DNA from 2 places in the Halomonas koreensis genome. Region 1 is predicted to be linked to the other one. Evidence: predicted binding sites of a transcription regulator. Region 1 holds the regulator's gene; the other holds the start of a gene.
The links. Region 1 encodes sigma-54, which starts transcription at its own class of promoters, with help from an activator protein. Its sites were predicted from a motif close to TGGCACNNNNNTTGCTNT; they were not measured.
Positions count from the first base shown of each region.

Region 2: a site for sigma-54 is predicted at 1,581-1,598, ahead of QC818_RS06420 (P-II family nitrogen regulator). Genes of this name have one in related genera too.

Region 1 is NZ_JARWAK010000018.1:46,568-49,935, forward strand. It holds gene lptA (lipopolysaccharide transport periplasmic protein LptA) at 1-169, shown strand, start outside; gene lptB (LPS export ABC transporter ATP-binding protein) at 166-891, shown strand; gene QC818_RS16580 (RNA polymerase factor sigma-54) at 1,046-2,446, shown strand; gene hpf (ribosome hibernation-promoting factor, HPF/YfiA family) at 2,559-2,870, shown strand; gene QC818_RS16590 (PTS sugar transporter subunit IIA) at 2,874-3,356, shown strand.
Region 2 is NZ_JARWAK010000004.1:110,880-114,247, forward strand. It holds gene QC818_RS06410 (YifB family Mg chelatase-like AAA ATPase) at 1-945, opposite strand, end outside; gene QC818_RS06415 (accessory factor UbiK family protein) at 1,010-1,366, opposite strand; gene QC818_RS06420 (P-II family nitrogen regulator) at 1,659-1,997, shown strand; gene QC818_RS06425 (ammonium transporter) at 2,033-3,355, shown strand.

The DNA of each region.
Region 1 (3,368 bases):
GCTGATCGACCGCGCCGAACTGCACCAGGGCGGCGACACCTTCGACGGCGGCTACCTGGAATACTTCCTCGACCGCCGGGTCGTCCAGGCCCGCGCCGACGCCGAGGGCGTCGACGAGCGCCAGCGGGTGCGCATGACCCTGGAGCCCGAGCAGCAGGACGCCCCATGAAGACCCTCAGCGCCCAGCACCTCGCCAAGAGCTACAAGCGCCGCCGGGTGGTCCACGACATCAGCCTGGAGATCCGCCAGGGCCGCATCGTCGGCCTGCTCGGCCCCAACGGCGCCGGCAAGACCACCTCCTTCTACATGATCGTCGGCCTGGTGCGCGCCGACGCCGGCCGCGTCGCCATCGACGATCGCGACCTCTCGGGAGCGGCCATGCACGAGCGCGCCCGGGCCGGGATCGGCTACCTGCCCCAGGAGGCCTCGATCTTCCGCAAGCTCTCGGTGGCCGACAACATCATGGCCATCCTGGAGACCCGGGGCGACCTGGATCGCGCCGGCCGCCGGGCGCGCCTCGAGCAGCTGCTGGAGGATTTCCACGTCACCCATATCCGCGACAATCCGGGCATGAGCCTGTCGGGCGGCGAGCGACGCCGGGTCGAGATCGCCCGGGCCCTGGCCACCGAACCTGACTTCATCCTGCTCGACGAGCCCTTCGCGGGGGTCGATCCCATCTCGGTGGGCGAGATCAAGGGCATCATTCGCCAGCTCCGGGATCGCCACATCGGCGTACTGATCACCGATCATAACGTGCGCGAGACCCTGGATATCTGCGACGGCGCCTACATCGTCGGCGACGGCCAGATCATCGCCGAGGGCGACGCCGAGGCGATCCTCGCCAACCAGAAGGTGCGCGACGTCTACCTGGGTCAGGACTTCCGGCTCTGACTCGATTTTTCTTCGCAAGTCACTGATATTTCGTCGACGAATGGCGACGGGCATGGCGCTTGCCGGTGGCATGCTAATTGCTTGGCCAGGACTTGCGCCGCGCCGCCGCCGGGACTAGGGTGGGGGCTTCTTCGCCTGGAGAGTGGAGCCCCCCATGGCCATGAAGGCATCCCTGCAACTGCGCGTCGGCACCCAGTTGACCATGACGCCGCAGCTGCAGCAGGCGATCGGCCTGCTGCAGCTCTCCACCCTCGACCTGCGCCAGGAGATCCAGCAGGCCCTGGAGGCCAACCCCATGCTGGAGCTCGAGGAGGACTTCGGCGAGCAGGCGGTCGGCGAGGCCGCCGACGACGACTGGGCCGACGAGATCCCCGCGGAGCTCAGCGTGGACAGCGACTGGTCGGACACCTTCCAGGACGCCGGCGGCAGCGGCGAGGGGCCCGACTTCGAACGCCAGGCCGCCGGCCAGAGCCTGCAGGGCCACCTGGCCTGGCAGCTGGCGATGAGCGGCCTGGAGGAGCGCGAGACGCGCATCGCCGAGAGCCTGATCGATGCCGTCAACGCCGACGGCTACCTGGACCAGTCCCTGGACGAGCTCCGCGACGGCCTGCGCGCCCAGGGCCTCGACGGCCTGACCCACCGCGAGGTCGAGGGCGTGCTGCTGCGCCTCCAGCAGTTCGAGCCCACCGGCGTGCTGGCCCGGGACCTGCGCGAGTGCCTGCTGCTGCAGCTCGCCGCCCTGCCCGACGATACCCCCCTGCTGCCCCAGGCGCGCCGCCTGGTGCGCCAGTTCCTCGAGGCCCTGGCCGGCGACGACCGGCGCCTGCTCAAGCGCCGCCTGGGGCTCGACGACGCCACCCTCGATCGGGTGATCGCCCTGATCCGCGGCCTGGACCCGCGCCCGGGCAGCGCCTTCTCGAGCGGCGACAGCGACTACGTGATCCCCGACCTGATCGCGCGCCACACCGCCCGGGGCTGGCAGGTGGAGCTCAACCCCGAGGCCATGCCGCGGCTGCGCATCCAGCCCGACTACGCGGCACTGATCAAGCGCGCCGACAAGAGCCAGGACAACCAGTTCCTCAAGGACCACCTCCAGGAGGCCCGCTGGCTGATCAAGAGCCTGTCGAGCCGCAACGACACCCTGCTGCGCGTCGGGCGCGAGGTCATGACCCGCCAGCTCGACTTCCTGGAACGCGGCGAGGAGGCCATGAAGCCGCTGATCCTGGCCGATGTCGCCCAGGCGGTGGAGATGCACGAGTCGACCATCTCGCGGGTCACCACCCAGAAGTTCATCCACACCCCGCGCGGCGTGTTCGAGCTCAAGTATTTCTTCTCCAGCCAGGTGGGCGGCGGCGAGGATGCCCACTCCAGCACCGCGATCCGCGCCCGCATCCGCAAGCTGATCCAGGACGAGCCGCCCCGCAAGCCGCTCTCCGACAGCCGCCTGGTGGCCCTGCTCGGCGAGGAGGGCATCGAGGTCGCCCGGCGCACCGTGGCCAAGTATCGGGAGGCGATGCAGATCCCCTCCTCGAGCCAGCGCAAGCGCCTGCGCTGAGGGCGTTGCCCGGCTGCGTTGAACGGCCCTGAGCGGGGCGCCGGACGGGGGGTTTGCATGGCACCAAAAAGGGTTACAATCGAGTCACCACCCAAGGAGCAAGGAGCGTGTCATGCAAGTCAACCTCACCGGCCACCACGTGGAACTGACCGATCCCCTGCGTGACTACGTGCAGGAAAAGCTCGCTCGCCTGGAGCGCCACTACGACAACATCACCACCGTCCAGGTCACGCTCTCCGTCGAGAAGGAACGCCAGCAGGCCGCCTGCACCCTTCACGCCGCCGGTGCCGACCTCCATGCCGAGGCCATGGACGGCGACATGTACGCCGCCATCGACGCCCTTGCCGACAAGCTCGACCGCCAGCTGGTCAAGCACAAGGAAAAGGCCCAGGCACGCGCCCAGGGCGCCGCTAGCGTCCGCTGACCCATGTCACTGGAAGCCATCCTGCCCCCCGAGCGCATCCTCTTCGGCGTGCCCGGGGGAAGCAAGAAACGGGTGCTGGAGTTCTTCAGCACCTTCATCGCCCAGAACACCCCGAGCCTCGACAGCCAGGAGGTCTTCAGCCGGCTGATCGGGCGCGAGCGCCTGGGCAGCACCGGCATCGGGCACGGGGTCGCCATTCCGCACTCCCGCAACCCCCACTGCAAGGCGCCCATCGCCGGCTTCCTCAAGCTCGCCGAGCCGGTCGACTTCGACGCCGTCGACGGCGAGCCCGTGGACCTGGTGTTCGTGCTGCTGGTGCCCGAACAGGCCGATGACGCCCATCTCGCCCTGCTCGGCCAGGTCGCCGGGGTGATGAACGACGCCGAGACCCGCAGCGCCCTGCGCCGCGCCGGCAGCCAACGCGAGCTTCACGACTGCCTCATCGAGGCCATACGACGCCAGGCCCCCAGCGACAGCCGCGACTGATCCGGCCGCTCG
Region 2 (3,368 bases), on a different contig from region 1:
GCGCATCACCTCCAGCACCTGGCGGGAGAACTCGGGCAGCTCGTCGAGGAACAGCACCCCGAGGTGGGCCAGCGAGATCTCCCCGGGACGCGGTCGCGACCCGCCGCCCACCAGGGCCACGGCGCTGGCGGTATGATGGGGCGCGCGGAAGGGGCGCCGCCCCCAGTGCTCGGCGATCGGCAGCCCGGAGACCGAGCGCACGGCGGCCACCTCCAGGGCCTCGTCCTCGCTCAGCGGCGGCAGGATGCCGGGCAGGCGACTGGCCAGCATGGTCTTGCCGGTCCCCGGCGGCCCGGCCAGCAGCAGGTTATGGCCACCGGCGGCGGCGACCTCGAGGGCCCGCCGCGCCTGGTGCTGGCCGCGGACGTCCCCCAGGTCGTCGCCCGCCGGCGGTGGCGCCGCGGGTCGCGCCGCATCGAGGGGCGCGATGGGCGCCTGGCCCAGCAGGTGGGCCACCACCTCGAGCAGGTGGTCGGCGGGCAGCACCTCGAGCTCGCCGGCCAGCGCCGCCTCCTCGGCATTGGCGCGGGGCACGATCAGCCGACGGCCGGCACGCCGGGTGGCCATCGCCATGGGCAGCACGCCGGGCAGCGGCCGCAGGGCGCCGTCCAGGGCGAGTTCGCCGACGCACTCGAACTCGGCCAGGGCCTCCGGCGGGATCTGCCCCGAGGCCGCCAGCAGCCCCAGGGCGATGGGCAGGTCGAAGCGTCCGCCGTCCTTGGGCAGGTCGGCGGGCGCCAGGTTGAGGGTGATGCGGCGCAGCGGGAAGTCGAAGCCGGCATTGACCAGGGCGCTGCGCACCCGCTCGCGGCTCTCCTTCACCGCCGCCTCGGGCAGCCCGACCAGGGTCATGCCGGGCAGGCCGTTGGCCAGGTGGACTTCCACCAGCACCTCGGGCGCCTCCAGGCCGAGGCCCGCCCGGGTGCGCACGATCGACAGGGTCATCGGCGGTCCCTCGCGCATTGCCTGTCCTCAGGCTAGTCCAGCGCGACGGGGACCGCCCGGGGCCTCAGCGGTCGGTCTCGCCGGCCCCGGCGTCCTCCTCCGGCGCGGCCGCGTCGCGACCCTCGACCGGGGGCGTCGCCTCGGCGGCGACCGGCGGCCGCCCGGCCTCGTCACGGGACGCCTCCAGGGCCGCCTCCAGGGCGGCGACCTGCTGCTCCAGGGCCTCGACACGCCCGCGGGTGCGCTGCAGCACGTCCATCAGGATGTCGAAGTCCTCCCGGGACACCAGCTCCAGGCGGTCGAAGGCGCCGCGCACCACCTGCTGGATGCCCTTCTGCACCTCTTCCGGCGCCTGGGAGGCGCCCTGCAGGCGCTCACCGATCTGCTGAGCCAGGCGGCCGATGCGGTCTTGGCTGACCATGTTGTCTCTCCTGAGCGGTCTGGGGTGGCTGACGACAAGGATACGCAAGGCATCCGCCGGGCGCATTCCCCACGCTCGCCCCCGAATGGCGCATCGCGCGCCGATCTCGGCACCGAAACGGTGCAGCCCGCCTGGCGGGGCGCGCACCAGGACGCGCCACCCCTTGCGTGGACCTTCCCCCAAGCACATGAGCTGCAAGGCTTCTTCACGAGACTGGCACGCTTTGCGCAATGCCATGGCAGACATGCACCGCGCGGTTCACCCCGCGCCCACCCAACAGGGGAGATCCGGGATGAAGCTGATCACCGCCATCATCAAGCCCTTCAAGCTCGACGACGTGCGCGAGGCGCTCGCCGACAACGGCGTGCAGGGCATCACCGTCACCGAGGTCAAGGGCTTCGGGCGCCAGAAGGGCCACACCGAGCTCTATCGCGGGGCCGAGTACGTGGTCGATTTCCTGCCCAAGGTCAAGGTCGAGATCGCCGTGGACGACGGCCGCCTCGACACCGTGCTGGACGCCATCTGCAGCGCCGCCAACAGCGGCAAGATCGGCGACGGCAAGGTCTTCGTGACCGCGCTGGAAGACGTCATCCGCATCCGCACCGGCGAGCGCGGCGGCGACGCCGTCTGAGCCGACCGTTTCTCCCTCACCCTGGAGTGACTGCCATGAACGAGATAACCGAGCTGAGCTACGCGCTCGACACCTTCTACTTCCTGATCTGCGGCGTCCTGGTGATGTGGATGGCCGCCGGCTTCTCGATGCTCGAGGCCGGCCTGGTGCGGTCCAAGAACACCGCCGAGATCCTGACCAAGAACATCGCGCTGTTCGCCGTCGCCTGCACCATGTACCTGCTGCTGGGCTACTACCTGATGTACTCCGGGGCCGCGGGCGGCATCCTGCCCAACCTGGGCTTCCTGCTGGGCGACGAGAACACCGTGGCCGCGGTGACCGCCGGCGGCGAGGACGCGCCCTACTACTCCATGCGCGCCGACTTCTTCTTCCAGGTGGTGTTCGTGGCCACCGCCATGTCCATCGTCTCCGGGGCCGTGGCCGAGCGCATGAAGCTGTGGGCCTTCCTGGCCTTCGCCGTGGTGATGACCGGGGTCATCTACCCGGTCTCCGGCTACTGGACCTGGGGCGGCGGCTGGCTGGCCGAGGTCGGCTTCTCCGACTATGCCGGCTCCGGCATCGTGCACATGGCCGGGGCGGCCGCGGCGCTGGCCGGCGTGCTGGTGCTCGGCCCGCGCAAGGGCAAGTACGGCAAGGACGGCAGCGTCTTCGCCATCCCCGGCGCCAACCTGCCGCTGGCGACCCTAGGCACCTTCATCCTGTGGATGGGCTGGTTCGGCTTCAACGGCGGCTCCGAGCTGAAGGTGTCCGACGTGAGCTCCGCCAACAACATGGCCCAGGTGCTGGTGAACACCAACGCCGCCGCCGCCGGCGGGGTGATCGCCGCGCTGATCCTGGCCAAGGCCTGGTTCCGCAAGGCCGACCTGACCATGGCCCTCAACGGCGCCATCGCCGGCCTGGTGTCCATCACCGCCGACCCGCTGTCGCCCGGCGCCCTGGGCGCCACCCTGATCGGCGCCGTGGGCGGCCTGCTGGTGGTGGTGGCCATCGTCGGCCTGGACAAGCTCAAGCTCGACGATCCGGTCGGCGCCATCTCCGCCCACGGCGTGGCCGGCATCTGGGGCGTGCTGGCGGTACCGCTGACCAACGACGGCGCCTCCTTCGGTGCCCAGCTCATCGGCATCCTCGGCATCTTCGCCTGGGTCTTCGCCGCCAGCCTGGCCGTGTGGCTGGTCATCAAGGCGATCATGGGGGTGCGCGTCAGCGAGGAAGAGGAGTACGAGGGCGTGGACCTGGCCGAGTGCGGGCTCGAGGCCTACCCCGAGTTCACCGTCTCCAAGGTCCACGGCGGCGGCTCGGGCCGCTCCCGCGCCGAGCCCAGCGGCCAGGCACGCCCGCTGGCGCCGCGTACCGAGTGACGCCCTGCCCCTT